One region of the Streptomyces sp. SudanB5_2050 genome, then DNA from elsewhere that is predicted to be linked to it. Evidence: riboswitches for the same ligand, from Rfam matches in the RefSeq annotation. Region 1 holds a riboswitch; each other region holds the start of a gene.
What was found. Region 1 has a riboswitch for cobalamin ahead of ACFZP7_RS08775 (cobalamin biosynthesis protein). Riboswitches for the same ligand answer to the same signal wherever they lie in the genome.
Positions count from the first base shown of each region.

Region 2: linked by a shared signal. The riboswitch ahead of ACFZP7_RS02185 (ABC transporter substrate-binding protein) and the one ahead of ACFZP7_RS08775 (cobalamin biosynthesis protein) in region 1 are both predicted to bind cobalamin.
Region 3: linked by a shared signal. The riboswitch ahead of ACFZP7_RS11145 (prenyltransferase/squalene oxidase repeat-containing protein) and the one ahead of ACFZP7_RS08775 (cobalamin biosynthesis protein) in region 1 are both predicted to bind cobalamin.

Region 1 covers NZ_OZ186760.1:1,961,356-1,967,463, forward strand. Annotated here, with positions in the region: gene ACFZP7_RS08760 (class II aldolase/adducin family protein) at 1-264, opposite strand, end outside; gene ACFZP7_RS08765 (inorganic phosphate transporter) at 488-1,726, shown strand; gene ACFZP7_RS08770 (hypothetical protein) at 1,761-1,982, shown strand; cobalamin riboswitch at 2,155-2,296, shown strand; gene ACFZP7_RS08775 (cobalamin biosynthesis protein) at 2,401-3,366, shown strand; gene ACFZP7_RS08780 (cobyric acid synthase) at 3,363-4,871, shown strand; gene cobN (cobaltochelatase subunit CobN) at 4,868-6,108, shown strand, end outside.
Region 2 covers NZ_OZ186760.1:578,544-584,651, reverse strand. Annotated here, with positions in the region: gene ACFZP7_RS02200 (hypothetical protein) at 1-245, shown strand, start outside; gene ACFZP7_RS02195 (ABC transporter ATP-binding protein) at 293-1,171, opposite strand; gene ACFZP7_RS02190 (FecCD family ABC transporter permease) at 1,168-2,232, opposite strand; gene ACFZP7_RS02185 (ABC transporter substrate-binding protein) at 2,229-3,263, opposite strand; cobalamin riboswitch at 3,306-3,513, opposite strand; gene ACFZP7_RS02180 (alpha/beta fold hydrolase) at 3,579-4,448, shown strand; gene ACFZP7_RS02175 (TetR family transcriptional regulator) at 4,544-5,137, shown strand; gene ACFZP7_RS02170 (SMP-30/gluconolactonase/LRE family protein) at 5,147-6,108, opposite strand, start outside.
Region 3 covers NZ_OZ186760.1:2,486,252-2,492,359, reverse strand. Annotated here, with positions in the region: gene ACFZP7_RS11155 (energy-coupling factor transporter transmembrane component T) at 1-625, opposite strand, end outside; gene ACFZP7_RS11150 (SCO2322 family protein) at 612-1,268, opposite strand; gene ACFZP7_RS11145 (prenyltransferase/squalene oxidase repeat-containing protein) at 1,265-2,545, opposite strand; cobalamin riboswitch at 2,653-2,803, opposite strand; gene ACFZP7_RS11140 (TetR family transcriptional regulator) at 2,794-3,498, opposite strand; gene ACFZP7_RS11135 (glycosyltransferase family 4 protein) at 3,693-5,114, shown strand; gene ACFZP7_RS11130 (class I SAM-dependent methyltransferase) at 5,108-5,842, shown strand; gene ACFZP7_RS11125 (prenyltransferase) at 5,839-6,108, shown strand, end outside.

The DNA of each region.
Region 1 (6,108 bases):
GACCAGCGTGCCGAGCACCTGCCGGCCGTCGAGGTCGACGCCGGTGACGTCCTCGGGGGCCAGACGGTCGTAGGGCACACCCGAAGGGGTGACGAGCACCGTGTCGCCGACCCGGACCGAGACGTTGCCGGAGGTGCCGACCACCAGCCCGTCCGTCACCGTCCGCCGGGCCGTGGCGACGAGCGCCTCCCAGGCCGCCCTCCGCTCCCGTTCCTCTTCCGGTTCCGCTTGCTCCGCCGCCCGTCCGGCCCGCGAATACGTCACAGTCACCGTCTCCTCCCCGCCCGCTCCGGGCCCGTTCCGACCGCCGCCGACCGGCGTCGCGGCGATCCTGCCAGGGACGTCTCCGGAGAGCATCGGAGCGCACACGGGGAGGGAGGCGGCGGCCCCGGTTCCGGTCACCGCGACGCCCTGCCCAGTTCATCTTCCGTTCACCATGGTTACCTACGTTCGTCCAGCCAATGACCTCGAACGATTGCCTGGGTAAATGGAAAGCTTCTCGCTGATCCTCGCGATTGTGGTGGTGACCGCTCTCGCGTTCGATTTCACGAACGGTTTCCACGACACCGCCAACGCGATGGCAACGACCATTTCGACCGGTGCGCTCAAGCCCAAGGTGGCGGTGGCGATGTCCGCCGTCCTCAACCTTGTCGGCGCCTTCCTCTCCGTGGAGGTCGCCAACACGATCTCCAAGGGTCTCGTGGACGAGACCGGCATCCGTCCCGAGGTCATCTTCGCCGCCCTGGTCGGCGCGATCCTCTGGAACCTGCTGACCTGGCTGGTCGGACTCCCGTCCAGCTCCTCGCACGCCCTCATGGGCGGCCTGATCGGTGCCGCGATCGCCTCGGCGGGCGTCGGCGCGGTCCACGGCGACGTGCTCGTCACCAAGGTGCTCCTCCCGGCGATCGCCGCCCCGCTGGTCGCGGGCATCGCGGCGATGCTCGGCGCGCGCCTGACGTACCGGCTCGGCCGCAAGGCCGACGGCAAGGCCGCCGCGAAGGGCTACCGCGCCGGGCAGATCGCCTCCGCCGGTCTGGTCTCGCTGGCCCACGGCACCAACGACGCCCAGAAGACGATGGGCATCATCACCCTCGCCCTGGTCGCCGGCGGCGCGCTCGCCCCCGACTCCGACCCGCCCATGTGGGTCATCCTCTCCGCGGGCATCGCCATCGCGCTCGGCACCTACCTCGGCGGCTGGCGCATCATCCGCACCATGGGCAAGGGCCTGACCGACCTCCAGCCGCAGCAGGGCTTCGCCGCCCAGACCAGCGCCGCGACGGTCATCCTGGCCTCCTCGCACCTCGGCTTCTCCCTGTCCACCACGCACTCGGTCTCCGGCGCCGTGATGGGCGCGGGCCTCGGCCGCAAGGGCGGCGTGGTCCGCTGGTCCACGGCCACCCGGATGTTCGTCGCCTGGGGCCTGACCCTGCCGGCCGCGGCCCTGGTCGCCGCGATCGCCGAGTGGGTCTGCGGTCTGGGTGACTGGGGCACCGCCCTGGTCGCGGTCTTCCTGGTCGTCTCCAGCGCCGCCATCTGGAAGATCTCCCGGCGCGAGGTCGTCGACCACACCAACGTCGTCGACGACGAGCCGGAGGCGGCCGGCGTGGTGACCCAGGCGATGGCCGCCGTGACCCCGCCCCCGGCGGGCGTGACCGGGGAGCCGGCGGCCGCCGTCGCGTCCTCGGCGTCCGAGCCCAAGGCCCCCTCGGCCACCACCACCGTCTGAACCCGCGCCCCGGGTACGAAGGAAACGAACCTCCATGAGCATCGACTGGGCAGCTCTCGGCTCCGTCTTCGGAGTCAGCCTCGTGGCCACCGTGGTCCTGGTGGGCCTGTTCACCCTCGGCATCGCCGGCCTCTCCCGCCAGGAGCGGGCCGCCGCCGAGGGCGGCTCCGCCGGCCTCGCGGTCACCGGCGCGTACGCGTGCTTCGCGGCCTGCGCGGCGGCGGTGGCGTACGGCATCTATCTGATCGTCGCCTAGCCGGCGGACCGGCGCGGCGCACGTCGTGGTGCGGGGGCGCCGGACGGACCTCGGGGTCCGTCCGGCGCCCCGCCCTTTTCGCCCACCCCGCACTACTCCCCCGCGCCCGCGCACGCCTTCCGTGTGTGGGCCTTCGCACACTCCCCCCTCGCAGGTCAACGGCAAGTTGACGGGTGTTCGCGGGGCGTGGTGGACTGCCGGAGCCAATGCGGCGGCTGGAGAGGAAGCCCGGTGTGAATCCGGCGCGGTCCCGCCACTGTGACCGGGGAGTGATCCCCGGGAGCCAGGAACTCTCACCGCCGTGCTCTTCGAACCAGGGCGCGGACACCCTGAGTGAGGACCTATCGCCATGCGCGGCTGCCGTTCCAGGCTCACCAGCGACACCCTTCGCCTTCCCCTCCCCACGGCCGGTTGAGCCGTGCGCGCCGAACGCGTCTTCGCGTACGGCGCCGCCGCCGGCCTCCTCGGTGACCTCCTCCTCGGCGACCCGCGCCGCGGACACCCGGTCGCCGCGTTCGGCCGTGCCGCCGGTGCCGTGGAACGGGTGCTGTGGCGCGACCACCGCGGGTGGGGCGCGCTGCACACCGCCGTGTGCGCCGGTGGCGCCGCCGCCCTCGGGCTGGCCGCCTCCCGTGCCGTACGCCGCTCCCCCGCCGCCTCGGTCGCGCTGACCGCCGCCGCCACCTGGTCGGTCGTCGGCGGCACCTCGCTCGCCCGTGAGGCGGGTGCCATCGGCCGTGCCCTGGAGGCCGGTGACGTGGAGGCGGCCCGTGCGCGGCTGCCGCACCTGTGCGGGCGGGACCCGCAGGCGCTGGACGCCGACGGGATCGCCCGGGCCGTCGTGGAGTCCGTCGCCGAGAACACCTCGGACGCGGTGGTGGGCGCCCTGGTGTGGGGCGCCGTGGCCGGAGTTCCGGGGCTGGCCGGCTTCCGGGCCGTGAACACCCTGGACGCGATGGTCGGCCACAGGTCGCCCCGGTACCGCCGCTACGGCTGGGCCTCGGCCCGGCTCGACGACCTCGCGGGCTGGCCGGGCGCCCGGCTGACCGCCCTCCTGGCCGTCGTGGCCGGCGGCGGCCCCCGGGGTGCCGCGCGGGCCTGGCGCGCCGACGCCGGACGGCACCCGAGCCCCAACGCCGGGCCCGTGGAGGCGTCGTTCGCGGGCGCCCTCGGGGTGCGGCTGGGCGGAACGCTCTCCTACGGCGGCCGGGTGGAGCACCGGCCGGTCCTCAACGGGGCGGCGGGACGCGCCGTCCGGGCCGGCCGCGGCGACATCGAGCGGGCCGTCCGGCTCTCCCGGCGCGTGGGCTGGCTGGCGCTGGGCGTGTGCGCGGGCACGCGGATGCTCGCGCGCGGCATCGTCAGGAAGGGACGTACGTCATGAGCGGTGGCCTCCTCGTCGCCGGCACCACCTCCGACGCCGGCAAGAGCGTCGTCACCGCCGGGATCTGCCGCTGGCTGGTGCGGCAGGGCGTGAAGGTGGCGCCGTTCAAGGCGCAGAACATGTCCCTCAACTCGTTCGTGACGCGCGAGGGCGCCGAGATCGGGCGGGCGCAGGCCATGCAGGCCCAGGCGTGCCGCGTGGAGCCGACCGCGCAGATGAACCCGGTGCTGCTGAAGCCGGGCGGTGAGCGCAGCAGCCAGGTCGTGCTGCTGGGCAAGCCGGTCGGCGAGATGAGCGCCCGCGGCTACCACGGCGGCCGGCAGCAGCAGTTGCTCGGCACCGTGCTGGACTGTCTGGCCGAGCTTCGGGGCACGTATGACGCGGTGATCTGCGAGGGGGCGGGCAGTCCGGCCGAGATCAACCTGCGCCGGACCGACATCGTGAACATGGGGATCGCCCGGGGCGCCGGGCTCCCCGTCCTCGTCGTCGGCGACATCGACCGCGGCGGCGTCTTCGCCTCCTTCTTCGGCACGGTGGCGCTGCTGGCGCCCGAGGACCAGGCGCTGGTCGCCGGGTTCCTCGTCAACAAGTTCCGGGGCGACGTGTCGCTGCTGGAGCCGGGTCTGGAGATGCTGCACGGACTCACCGGGCGGCACACGTACGGCGTCCTGCCCTTCCGGCACGGGCTCGGCATCGACGAGGAGGACGGGCTGCGCGTCTCCCTGCGGGGAACGGTGCGGGAGTCCGTCGTCGCGCCACCGGTCGGGGACGACGTGCTGCGGGCCGCCGTCTGCGCGGTCCCGCTGATGTCCAACTTCACCGACGTGGACGCGCTGGCCGCCGAACCCGGCGTCGTGGTGCGGTTCGTGGACCGGCCGGAGGAGCTGTCCGACGCGGACCTGGTGATCGTGCCGGGCACGCGCGGGACGGTCCGGGCGCTCCGGTGGCTGCGGGAGCGGGGGCTCGCGGACGCGATCGCCCGCCGGGCCGCCGAGGGGCGCCCGGTGCTCGGGATCTGCGGCGGCTTCCAGCTGCTCGGCGAGCACATCGAGGACGAGGTCGAGTCGCGGGCCGGTAATGTGGACGGGCTCGGACTGCTGCCCGTGCGGGTGCGGTTCGCCCGCGAGAAGACCCTCACCCGGCCACGGGGCGAGGCCCTCGGCGAGCGGGTCGAGGGGTACGAGATCCACCACGGGGTCGCCGAGGTCGCGGGCGGCGAGCCCTTCCTGGACGGCTGCCGGGTCGGCCAGACCTGGGGCACGCACTGGCACGGCTCGCTGGAGTCGGACGGCTTCCGGCGGGCGTTCCTGCGCGAGGTGGCCGCCGCCGCGGGCCGCCGCTTCGTGCCGGCCCCCGACACCTCGTTCGCCGCGCTGCGCGAAGAGCAGCTCGACCGGCTCGGCGACCTGATCGAACACCACGCGGACACGGACGCGCTGTGGCGGCTCATCGAGTCCGGCGCGCCGCAAGGACTGCCCTTCATCCCACCGGGAGCGCCCGCATGAGCACAGTGTTGTTGTTGTCGACCGCCGACACGGACCTGCTGGCGGCCCGCGCGTCGGACGCCGCCTACCGGATCGGCAACCCGACCCGGGTCGACGTACGCGAGGAACTGCCCGCGCTCGTGGAGGGCGCGGACGTCGCCGTCGTGCGCCTGCTGGGCGGCAAGCGCGCCTGGGAGGACGGGCTCGCCGCGCTGAAGGCCGCCGGCGTCCCGACCGTCCTGCTGGGCGGCGAGAGCGTGCCGGACGCCGAGCTGATGGCCGAGTCCTCGGTGCCGGCCGGGGTGGTGGCGGAGGCGCTGCGCTATCTGGTCGAGGGCGGTCCGGACAACCTGACCCAGCTCGCCCGGTTCCTGTCGGACACCGTGCTGCTGACCGGCGAGGGCTTCGAGGAGCCGCGCAAGATGCCGGAGTACGGCCTCCACGGCGAGCGGGCCTTCACCGAGGGCCGCCCGACGGTCGGCGTGCTCTTCTACCGCGCCCACCAGCTCAGCGGCAACACCGCCTTCGTCGACACCCTGTGCGACGCGATCGAGGCGCGCGGCGCCAACGCCCTGCCCGTGTACTGCGGTTCGCTGCGCGGCGCGGACGCCGGGCTGTACGAGCTGCTGGGCCGGGCGGACGCCCTGGTCGCCACCGTCCTCGCGGCCGGCGGCACGCACGCCTCGCAGGCGTCGGCGGGCGGCGACGAGGAGGCGTGGGACATCGGGGCGCTGGCCGACCTGAACGTCCCGGTGCTCCAAGGGCTCTGCCTGACCTCCTCCCGGGCCGCCTGGGAGGAGTCGGACGCCGCCCTCTCCCCCATGGACGCGGCGATGCAGGTCGCGATCCCGGAGTTCGACGGGCGCCTGGTCACCGTGCCGTTCTCCTTCAAGGAGCAGGGTCCCGACGAGGTACCGGTGTACGTGGCCGACCCCGAGCGGGCCTCGCGGGTCGCCGGGATCGCCGTACGGCACGCGGCGCTCAAGCACAAGCCGAACGCCGAGAAGAAGCTCGCGCTGGTCTTCACGGCGTACCCGACCAAGCACTCCCGCGTCGGCAACGCGGTCGGTCTGGACACCCCGGCGTCGGCGGTGCGGGTGCTGGACGCGCTGCGGGACGCCGGGTACGCGCTGACCGAGTACCCGTCCGGCGGCGACGAGCTGATCCACCGGCTCATCGAGGCCGGCGGCCACGACGTGGAGTGGCTGACGGAGGACCAGCTGGCCGCCGCGCCCGCGCGGGTGCCGCTGGCCGACTA
Region 2 (6,108 bases), 1.4 Mb from region 1:
CGGCGCCGGTCCGCGTCTCCGACTGCCTGGACGTCTGCGACCACGCCAACGTCGTCGTCGTGCAGCCTTCCGCCGAGCACCGCGCCGCGGGTGCCCGCCCCGTCTGGCTCGGACTGGTCAACGACCCGGACGCGACCGAGGACATCACCGCCTGGGTACGCGCCGGCGGACCGGGGGCGGCACCGTTGCCGGACATCCTCGACCTGTACTCCATCGCACCACCGAGGCGGCGCCGGGTCCCCTGACCGCACGGATGAAGCCTCGGGACGGCCGGACGGGGAGCAGTCGCACGTCAGTTGACCGCGACCGTGCCCAGGAAGCGGATGTGCGGCCGGTCGTCGGGGCCGGGACGGGTGACCTCGGCGCGCACGCCGTAGACGTCGGCGATCAGGGACTCGGTGAGCGTGTCGCCCGGGGGACCGGCGGCGACCACCCGGCCCTGCCGGAGCACGACGACCTGGTCGCAGTACATGGCCGCCAGGTTCAGGTCGTGCAGGGCGACGACGCTGGTGACGGGCAGCTCGGCGATGAGGTTCAGCAGTTCGAGCTGGTGCTGGACGTCCAGGTGGTTGGTGGGTTCGTCCAGCAGCAGCTCGCGTGGCTCCTGGGCCAGGGCGCGGGCGATCTGCACGCGTTGGCGCTCGCCACCGGAGAGCGTGTGCCAGAACCGGTCCGCGCGATCGGTGAGACCGGTGCGCTTCAACGCCGTGCGCACGGCGTCCTCGTCGGCGTCGCCGGCGGACGCCCATGCGCGTCGGTGCGGGATGCGCCCGAGGCGTACGACGTCGAGAACGGTCAGCTCGACGAGGGTGTCGGCATGCTGCTCGACGACGGCCACGCGCCGGGCCACGGCACGGCGTCCCCAGTCGCCGAGGGGACGCCCGTCGAGGGTGACGACGCCGGACGCGGGGGCGAGGACGCCGGACAGCAGCCGCAGCAGCGTCGACTTCCCCGAGCCGTTGGGGCCGAGCAGGCCGGTCACGGAGCCGGGCCGTGGGGCGAGGCTGACGCCGTCGAGGATCAGCCGGCCGTCGAAGGCCCGGCTCACACGGTCGGCGACGAGGGTGGGCCGCCCGGTGTGCGAGGCGCCGTCGGGTGCCTGGGCCGCGGCTGCCGGTCCGGGGCGCGGCGGCCGGGCACCGTCGTCGCGCCGCGCCGTACGGGACTTCATCGCACCCTCCTCGTGCGGTACAGGACCAGGACGAACGCCGGCACCCCGACCAGCGAGGTCACCACTCCCACCGGCACCTCCTGGGGGTCGAGCACGGTACGGGCCAGGGTGTCGGCCCAGACGAGGAACACCGCGCCGGCGAGCGCGGTGACCGGCAGCAGCCGGGCGTGCCCCGGGCCGACGAGGGCGCGCGCGGCGTGCGGAAGCACCAGACCGACGAAGCCGATCGCGCCCGCCGAGCTGACCAGCGCGGCGGTCAGCAGCGCGGTGACGCACAGCAGCACCAGCCGGGTCCGGGCCACCGAGACCCCGAGCGCCGCCGCGGCGTCCTGGCCGAAGGCGAACGCGTCCAGGGTGCGGGCGTGGGCCAGGCACACCACGAGGGCGAGCGCCAGGACGGCCGTGCACAGTCCCACCTCGGTCCAACCGGCCCCGCTGAGCGAGCCGAGCAGCCAGAACAGCACGCCCCGGGTGGTCTCCGCGTCGGCCGCCGTCGTGACGACGAACGACGTCAGGGCGGAGAACAGCTGCATCGCCGCCACTCCGGAGAGCACCACGCGGTCCGTCGTCCCGCCGAGCGTATGGCTGAGGAGTAGCACCAGCGCGAACGAGCCCAGGGCACCCACGAAGGCGCCGCCGGAGACGGACAGGACACCGCCGCCGGCGCCGAGCACGATCACGGCCACCGCGCCGGTCGACGCCCCGGAGGAGACGCCCAGGACGAAGGGGTCGGCGAGCGGATTGCGCAGCAGGGACTGCATCACCGCGCCGCACACCGCGAGTCCGGCCCCGCACACCGCCGCGAGGAGGGTGCGCGGCAGCCGGAGATTCCAGACGATGCCCTCGCGGATCGGTGTGAGATCGGTCGTGGCCCAGCCCAGACGGGAGGCGACCACGGACCAGGCGTCGCCCACTCCGATGTCGGCCGGGCCGATGGTGACGGCCACGGCGACGGACACGGCGAGCACCGCCAGCCCGCTGCCGAGGCCGGCCGCGAGGCGCAGCCCACCCGCCGCGCCGCACGCCGGGCGGACCGGGGAGGACCGCAGGGGAGTGGTCATCGGTCGAGCCCGTACCGGCGCAGTGCCGTGGCCACCTTCTCCACGCCCTCCACGGTGCGGATCGTCGGATTCATGGCCTGCCCGCTGAGCAGCACGTACCGCTTCTCCCGCACGGCCGTCATGTTCCTCGTCACGGGATTCGACTCCAGGAAGGCGATCTTCTTCGCGGCGGACTCGGCGGTCTGCGACTTGCGGGTGAGGTCACCGAGGACCAGGACATCGGGGTCGCGGTCGGCCACGGTCTCCCAGTTGATCTGCGGCCATTCCCGCGTGCTGTCGTCGAAGACGTTCTCGGCGCCGAGCGCGCGGGTGACGATGCCGGGCGCGCCGCAGCAGCCCGCCATGTAGGGGGACTCCTGGTTCGCGAACCAGTACAGGACGGTGGTGTTCCCGGCGCGGATCCCGGACGTGGCCTTCGCGACCCGGCTCTTCAGCCCGGAGACCAGCTTCTCACCGCGGTCCTCCACCCCGAAGACCCGGGCGAGTTCCCGCACCTCGCGGTAGACCGTCTCCATGGTCAGCGGCGCCGTCCGCGAGCCGTCACCGTCGCCGCTGTTGTCCTTGCCCTCGCAGTCGGAGGGCGACAGGTACGTCGGCACGCCGAGCTTCTCGAACTGCTCGCGGGTGGCCACTCCGCCCTTGCCCAGGGTGGAGGCGAAGGAGGCGGCCACGAAGTCCGGCTCGCTGTCGAGGACCCGCTCGAACGACGGCTGGTCGTCGGCGAGCCGGGGGACCTTCGCGTCGGCCCCCCGCAGTCCGTCCATGACCGGGTCGGTCCAGGTGGCGGTCCCGGCCATGCGGTCGGCCAGGCCGAGGGAGAGGAGGATCTCGGTGGTGCCCTGGTTCAGGGACACGGCACGCCTCGGTGGAGCCGCGACCGTCACCTCGCGCCCGCAGTTGTCGAACGTGACGGCCCCCGCCCCGTCGGCGGCGGACTCGCCCGGCGAGCCGGTGCCGGAACCGCACGCGGTGAGCAGCAGCAGCCCGGTCAGGAGCAGAAGGGAACGGCGAGAGGGACGTGACAGGCGCACAGTGCCGGCTTTCTCAACGTCGGGACCCATACGCGGGGTCCGTGCGGACGGTCGGGTGCCAGCAGGTCTTCGGACTCGGGGTCACCCGGACGAGGCGCCTTCCCGGACCCCGGCCGTGACCGTCGTCCAGTGGCTGCTGCCCCGCCCGTCGCCCTCACCGCTGCGCGTCAGTTCCGGACTCTCACCGGATTCCCTGACCCGTGCACGCGTCGCCGCGTTCACGAGTTCGACTGGCGTCTGGAAGCTACCACGACGTACGGGGACGGTCCGGAGGTGCCCCGATGAGTTTTCGGGGCGGGACCGGTCTGCACAGGTATGAAGACCCACACACTCGAGACCGCCGGCGCGGACCTCGTCCACGACGTCCGCGGACCGCTGCCGACCACGGACGGACGTCCGCCGTTGTTCATGATCGGGCAGCCCATGGACGCCACCGGCTTCGCCGCACTCGCCGCACGCTTCCCCGAGCGGACCGTGGTCACGTACGACCCGCGCGGCCTCGGCCGCAGCACGCGCAGGGACGGGCGGGTCGACCACACGCCGCAGACCCAAGCCGCCGACGTGCACGCCGTCGTCGAGGCGCTGGGAGCCGGGCCGGTGGAGATGTTCGCCAGCAGCGGCGGAGCGGTCACCGCGCTCGCGGTCGTGGAGAGGTACCCCGAGGACGTGACCACACTGGTCGCGCACGAACCGCCGCTCATCACCCTGACACCGGACCGTTCGGCGGCCGAGCGGGCGCGGGCCGGGGTCCGGGAGACCTACGAGAAGCGGGGGTGGGGCGCCGGGATGGCCGCGTTCGTGGCCATGACCTCCTGGCGGGGCGAGTTCACCGACGCGTACTTCGCCCAGGCGGAGGCGGATCCCGCCGCGATCGGGATGCCCGTCGAGGACGACGGCTCGCGCGACGATCCGCTGCTGTCCGACCGGTCGTGGGCGGTCAGCGGCTACCGGCCGGACACCGACGCGATCGCCGCCGCGCCCACCCGCGTCGTGATCGCCGTGGGCGAGGAGACCGGCGACACGCTGACCGGACGCACCTCCGTCGCGATCGCCGAGCTGCTCGGGCAGCGGGTGACGGTGTTCCCGAGCCATCACGGCGGTTTCTGCGACGGGGAGTTCGGCTATCCCGGGAAGCCGGACGAGTTCGCGCATCGACTGCGCCAGGTCCTCGACGGAGCCTCGTGAGCCACCGCTGACCGGCGACACGGCAGCGGGGCAGGGCGATGCAGGGGGGCGGGGGCCAGGGGGGGGGCACCGTGCTCGGGCGATACGCTCTGGGGGTGACCCAGCCATCCCCGCCCGACGAGCGACGGCCCGCCAATGACGGGCCCCGGGTCGCCGCGCGCAACCGGGCCGCCCTCGTCGCCGCCGCGCGCGAGATCTACGCCGAGCACGGCCTCGACGCACCCATGTCCGCGATCGCGCGCCGGGCCGGCGTGGGACAGGGGGTTCTCTACCGGCACTTTCCCGACCGGGCGGCCGTCGCCACGGCGGTCCTGGACGAGAACGTCCGTCAGATCGAACAGGCGGCGGCGGCGCCGGACATGGACATCGCCCAGCTCCTCGGTGTCCTGACCTGGCACCAGACCGAGTCGGCGGCCTTCATCAGTCTGCTGCACGCCGACGGAGCGGCCGGTGGTTCCGCCGTCCCCGAGTACGCCGCGGGCCTGGCGGCCCGGGTCGAGCGGGCGCTGCGGGCGCGGTTGCCGGACGGCCACCGCCTGGCCACGGCGAAGGACGACCTCATGATCGCCGTCGCCATGGTCTCGGGTGCCGTCATCGGCCCCACCCGTGAGCTGCGGGAACGCCGGGCGATGGCGGCCTGGCGACTCCTCGGTGTCGAGGTGGGACCGGTGCGCCCCTTCGGCGAGTGAACAGCGCGGTCAGCCGCCGTTGGACTGACGGACGCCTTCCGCCGGCGCGTCGAAGGAGTACAGGTACCCTCCGGCCGGCCCGCTGACGGTCATGTACGCCTTGGTCCCTCCGGGCGTGATGGCCACGTTGGTCGCCGATTCGAGCCCGTCGGCGGCGCGGGCGGGGACCTCGACGGTCGCCAGGCGTTCCCCGTGGCGGTCGTACACCGCCATGGCGGGCCGGCCGTGCAGGGCCTGGTAGAGGTTGCCGTCCGCGTCGACGGCGATCGAGTCGGTCTGGGCGATGCCGCCGTCCACCCGGATGGCCGTGTGCTGTGAGGCGACACCGCCTCGGTCGTCGAGCAGCAGGTAGGACACACGGTTCTGGGTGAGTTCGCTGACCCACAGGCCGCGGTACTCGGAGTCGAACGAGATGCCGTTCGGGGCCGCCAGTCCACCCGCCAGGACGGTGGCGTTCCTCCCCTCGCGGTCGATGCGCACCACGCGCCCGACTGCTTCTCCCTCCGACATGCCGCGCGAGTCGCTGATGTACAGGTCGCCGTCCTGGTCGAAGGCGAGGTCGTCGGGGTTCATCGGGGCTCCGTCGACCCGGCCGGAGAAGAAGGTCCGCGGGTCGCTCCCGTCGGGTGCCAGGCTGACGATCTCGCCGTGGGAGAAGTCGGTGAGGTAGATGCGCCCGTCGTAGGGGCTGTACTGGGCCGAGGTGTAGGCGCCGCGATCGTCGGTGTGGAGCGGGCGCGAGGTCTTCTTCCTCACGTCGACGCGCAGCACCTTGGGCTTGCCGGCCGGAGCCGTGACGTCGACGACGACCAGTGCGCCGTTCGCGTCGAAGGTGGGGCCCTCGAGCAGGGTCATGCCCGTCTCGGGGTGCGCCTCGGTCAGCCGCATCACCTCCTGGGCGCGGATGGTCCGGCCCGCGCCGGTGGCGGCGGCGTCATGCGGGCCGCCGGCGCGGGTGTCCCCGCCGCAGC
Region 3 (6,108 bases), 520 kb from region 1:
TCACGCCCCTGTCCGGGCGGCCCCTGAGACGGCGGGCGGCACGCAGGCGCTGGACGTCGGCGATGAGGTTCGGCGCGAAGGTGAGGGCGACGACGACCGCGACACCCATCTCGTACAGGGCGCCGGGGAGGGACTTGAGGAGGCGGGTGGGGTTGGCGAGGGCGTTGGCGGCGCCTACGCAGATGAGCAGGGTGGCGAGCTTCATCGCGTCGTACAGGGCGAAGGTGAGGCCCTCGGCGGTGACCCGGCCGCCGAGGCGGATGCCCTGCGCCCAGTCGGGGAGGGGGACTTCGGGGAGGGTGAGGAGGGTGTGGGTGCCGGGGATGGGGGAGCCGAGGACCGTGGTGAACAGGAGGCGGATGAGGAGGACCGCGAGGGCGAGCTTGACGAAGGCGCCGTAGGAGCGGGACCAGGGGGCGTGGGGGCGGCGGGCGACGACCACGTAGGCGGAGACGGCGATGAGGAGGGCGAGCAGAAGGGGGTTGGTGGTGCGGGTGGCGGCGGTGCCGAGGGCCAGCGCCCACAGCCACCAGGCGCCGGGGTGGAGGGCCCCGAGGCGCTGATCGCGCGGGGGGACCCCCCTCACCCTCGTGACACGGTTCCTCGCAGGGTCAGTCGGTCGCATTCCTGCGCCGCCTCGCCTGCCAGGTCGCCGCTCCGGCCAGGGCCGCCACGACGGCGATCCCCGCGTAGAGGCCGACCGACGGGCCGTCGTCGTCGTTCGCGTCGCCGGCGGCGGGCCGCTGCGTCGGGGTGGCCGTCGGGTCCTGCTCCGCCACCTGCTCCCCGCACCCCGACTCCGGGTATCCCGCGATCGCGCAGAGCAGGGCGCTGTTGTCGTAGCGCAGCGGGTCCGCCACCGCGGCCAGGGCGTCGGCCGTCGTCGCGTCGGGGGAGACCTGGGCGCAGGCCGTGCGCGCGGCCGGCGGGGTCTCGCCGGACGGGGCGTCGGACGCCGTGCCGAAGTCGAGGACCAGGGCGACGCGCTTGGTGCCCTCCTTCGCCGGTGTCTTCGCGCAGATCGACGCGAAGTCCGCCGTGCCGCGGGGCCGGGCCGCGTCCTGGGAGTCGGCGCTCACCGCGAAGCGGAAGCCCTGGACGTCGCCGTCGGAGGGGCGGGCGAGGGACGGGCCCTGGGTGGCATAGACCCATGTGTCGCCGTCGCGGTCCCAGAAGGACCAGTAGCGGTAGCCGGCGGCCTGCGCCTGGCCGGCGGTCCCGATCAGCACGAACGCGGCCAGGACGAGGAGTACGACGCGGCGGGTCACGGCTGCTGCTTCTTGGTGCGGCCGCTGAGCAGGAAGCCGATGCCGATGCCGAAGACCAGGCAGACGCCGACGAACCACCAGACGCCGAAGCCGGAGTCGCCGTCCTCCTGCTGGTCGTTCTGGTCCTTCTGGTCCTTCCCGTCCTCGTCGCTCGCGGTCGCGGAGTCCTCGGCCGACACCCCCTGCGGGGCCGGCCCGGTCGCGTTCAGCGCCGCCACCAGGTCCGTGCCGCCGAAGTCGCGCGGGTCGGTGCCCGTGGCGTGCGCGGCGAGGATCAGCTGGGCGTAGGCGGCCGGGCCGCTCTCCCCGGCCCACTTCGCGGCGTTCTTCTCCAGCCAGGCCAGCGGCTTCGCCGCCTTGTCCTTGCCGCCCTGCGCGGCGAGCGCGACGACCGCGTCGGCGGTGTTGCCGTAGTCGGGCTGCTCGGCGGAGCCGCCGAGGGCGGACGTGAGGTGCCCGTCCTTCGCGAGGGCGCCGGCGAGGTAGGCGGCGCCGTTCGCGGCGGCCTGCTCGCGGGTGGGCTCGTCCGAGGCCGTGCAGGTGGCGTCGGCGGTCTTCTCGCCGGCCTCGGCGACCAGGCCCTTGCCGAGCGCGCCGAGCACGCCCGCCGCGGTCGCGTCCGCGTTGGCGACCGGCTTGCCGTCCTGGTCCGGGTACCCGAAGGCGCCGCCGTCCCCGGCGCAGGGCAGGGCGGCCGCCAGCAGGGCGTCGTACGGGGACTTGCCGCCCTTCTTCACGGTGCCCGGGTCGGTCTCGGTGGCGGCGAGGGCGCCGATGACGACGGAGGTGGAGTTGGCCTCGCTGGGGCTGCCGGGGGTGTAGCCCCAGCCGCCGTCCGCGTTCTGCACGGACTTCAGCCAGCCGAGGGCCTCCTCGACGGCGTCGCCGTGCCCGCCGACGGCCCACAGCGCCTGGACGGCGGCGGCCGTGCTGTTGGTGTCGACCATGGTCTTGGCGTCGCACGCCTTGGCCGGGTCGGCGCGGAAGGGGGCGAAGGCGCCGTTGTCGCACTGCTGGTCGGTGAGCCACTTCACGGCCGACGACGAGGGGATCACGCCCGCCGTGTCCTGCGCGAGCAGCGCGAGGGACTGCCGCCAGACGCCGTCGTACTGGGGATCGGCGGACCCGTACAGGCCGTCGGTGCCGCCGGACTTGCCGGACGGGGCGGACGACGACGTGGACGGCGACGGGTCGGCGGCGACCGCGGGCGCGGCGGCGGCGCCGATCACGGCTATGGCGGCCAGAGCCGCGGCGCTGCTGCGACGGCGGACGTTCATGAGCGGCGGGTGCCTTTCCCTGCGCGGGGTCGGGCAGCACGGGCACTCCCGGGCGGCTCGGCCCCGTATGCCTCGACGGTGCCCGTGCGCCGGCGGGTGCCGGGCACGTGAGCCGGTCACGTCCGCGCGGGGCAGTCCGGCTCACCACCCGGAGCGTCCAGGGGCTCGGCGAGTGGCTCACGGTTGCGGGTCAGCGCCGGAATTGCACCGGCTTCCCCCCGTACGGGTGTGATGACGACGCGGCCACTTTACCCGGAGGCAACCGGCCCGGAACCGTGCGCCCGCTCACGCTCCCCGCCGCCCGCCGCGACGGGCTCCCCGGCCCCCGTCACGTCGATCAGCCGGCACACCGTCTCGATGTCCACCCCCACCTGCGCGATCGACGCGCGGCCGGACAGCCAGGCGATCAGGGTCGAGTGCCAGGTGTGCTCGATGACCCGGACCGCCGACAACTGCGCGGCCGTCGGGTTCTCCGGACCGCCCACGGCGTCCAGGATGATCGCCGTGGTCCGGCGCGAGACCTGGTCGACCTCCGGGGAGACGCTGCGGTCGGCGAAGGTCAGGGCGCGCGCCATCGCCTCGGCCAGTCGCGGCTCGCGTTGCAGCGCGCCGAAGGCCCGCATCAGGGTCCGCGCCACCCGGTCCGCGGCCGTCTCGCCACCCGGCGGGTTCCTGCGCAGCGTCGCGTGCAACTGCTCCAACTGGTCCTGCATGGTGGCCACCAGCAGGTGCACCTTGGACGGGAAGTAGCGGTAGAGCGTGCCGAGGGCGACCTGCGAGGACTCCGCGACCTCCCGCATCTGCACCGCCTCGAAACCGCCCCGGCAGGCGAGCCGGGCGGTCGCGTGCAGGATGCGGCGGCGCCGCTCGCGCTGCCGTTCGGTCAGGGGCGGGGCGGCGGAACGGTGCCCCGGAGGGGGCGCGACCGCTTCCGGATTGTCCACCTCGGTCACCTTCTCCCCGTCGTCCGGCCCGGCAGGGTGTCCGGCACCCGGGCGGGCCGTGGCGTGAATCACCTGATCCACTCGTCACAGCGTCCCTACCTGCCGGTAGATTCGGAGCCTCTGAACGATCAAGTCTGAAACTTGTTCTAGATTAACGTCCCGGCATAGGGTCGCGGGACAGTGCAGTGAGAAGGGGGCCCAGGGTGACCGCTGAGGCCAGTCGGACGGGTCCCCGTCCGGAGCCCGCCGCCGACGGCTTGCGACCGCTCCGCATCGCGCTCCTCACCTACAAGGGGAACCCGTTCTGCGGCGGCCAGGGCGTCTACGTCCGCCACCTCTCCCGCGAACTGGCCCGCCTCGGCCACCGGGTCGAGGTGATCGGCTCCCAGCCCTACCCCGTGCTCGACGACGGCCCGGACCACGGCCTCGGCGACCGGCTCTCCCTCACCGAGCTGCCCAGCCTCGACCTCTACCGCCAGCCCGACCCCTTCCGCACCCCGAAGCGCGACGAGTACCGCGACTGGATCGACGCGCTGGAGGTCGGCACCATGTGGACCGGCGGCTTCCCCGAGCCGCTGACCTTCTCCCTGCGGGCCCGCCGCCACCTGCGCGCCCGCCGCGGCGACTTCGACGTCGTCCACGACAACCAGACACTGGGGTACGGGCTGCTCGGCGACGTGGGCGCGCCCCTCGTCACCACCATCCACCACCCCATCACCGTCGACCGGCAGCTCGAACTCGACGCCGCCGACGGCTGGAAGCGCCGGTACTCGGTGCGCCGCTGGTACGCCTTCACCCGCATGCAGAAGCGCGTCGCCCGCCGCCTGCCGTCCGTGCTCACCGTCTCCGGCACCTCCCGCCAGGAGATCGTCGACCACCTCGGCGTACGCGGCGACCGCGTCCACGTCGTCCACATCGGCGCCGACACCGACCTGTTCTCGCCCGACCCGTCGGTGCCGAAGGTGCCGGGCCGGATCGTGACCACGTCCAGCGCGGACGTGCCCCTCAAGGGCCTGGTCTTCCTCGTCGAGGCGCTCGCCAAGGTGCGCACCGAGCAGCCCGCCGCCCACCTCGTCGTCGTCGGCAAGCGGCCCGCCGAGGGACCGGTCGCCCAGGCGATCGAGCGGTACGGCCTCGAAGGCGCCGTCGACTTCGTCAAGGGCATCACCGACGCCGAACTGGTCGACCTGGTGCGCTCGGCCGAGGTCGCCTGCGTGCCCTCCCTGTACGAGGGGTTCTCGCTGCCCGCCGCCGAGGCCATGGCGACCGGCACGGCGCTCCTCGCCACCACCGGCGGTGCCGTCCCGGAGGTCGCCGGACCCGACGGCGAGACCTGCCTCGCGGTGCCGCCGGGCGACGCGGGCGCCCTGGCCGCCGGACTGAACCGGCTGCTCGGCGACCGCGAACTGCGGGCCCGGCTCGGCACGGCCGGACGCGCCCGCGTCCTGCGGCACTTCACCTGGGCCCGCGCCGCCGAGGGCACGGCAGCCCGCTACCGCGAGGCCATCGGCCCCTCGGCCACCGCCCCCGGGGCCACCCCCGCCGCGGCCCCGACCGGCGACCGCGGCGCCCACCGCGACACCAGTGACACCGGCGTCTACCCCGAAAGCAGGGCCACGTGCTGACCGTCGACTTCTCCCGGTTCCCGCTCGCCCCCGGCGACCGCGTCCTGGACCTCGGCTGCGGCGCCGGCCGGCACGCCTTCGAGTGCTACCGGCGCGGCGCCCGGGTCGTCGCCCTGGACCAGAACGCCGAGGAGATCCGCGAGGTCGCCAAGTGGTTCGCGGCGATGGAGGAGGCCGGCGAGGCCCCGGCCGGCGCCACCGCCACCGCGATGGAGGGCGACGCCCTCGCCCTGCCCTTCCCGGACGAGTCCTTCGACGTCGTCATCATCTCCGAGGTGATGGAGCACATCCACGACGACAAGGGCGTCCTCGCCGAGATGGTCCGCGTCCTCAAGCCCGGCGGACGCATCGCGATCACCGTGCCCCGCTACGGCCCCGAGAAGGTCTGCTGGACCCTCTCCGACGCCTACCACGAGGTCGAGGGCGGCCACATCCGCATCTACAAGGCCGACCAGCTCCTCGCCCGCATCCGCGAGGCCGGCCTCAAGCCCTACGGCACCCACCACGCGCACGCGTTGCACTCGCCGTACTGGTGGCTGAAGTGCGCCTTCGGCGTCGACAACGACAAGGCGCTGCCGGTGCGGGCGTACCACAAGCTGCTGGTCTGGGACATCATGAAGAAGCCGCTGGCGACCCGGGTCGCCGAGCAGGCGCTGAACCCGCTGATCGGCAAGAGCTTCGTGGCCTACGCCACCAAGCCGCACCTGCCGCCGGTGGACGCCGCGTGACCTCGTCCCGGGCGCCCCGCACCCCCCGCACCGAACACCTCGTCCTGCCCGGCGTCCTCACCGCCGAACAGGCCGCGGCCACCGTCCGCGGCATCCTCGCCGTGCAGCAGGAGGACGGCGCCATCCCCTGGTTCCGCGGCCACCACCTCGACCCCTGGGACCACATCGAGGCGGCGATGGCCCTGGACGCGGCCGGCGAGCACGAGGCCGCCGAGCGCGCCTACACCTGGCTGGCCCGCCACCAGAACCAGGACGGCTCCTGGTAC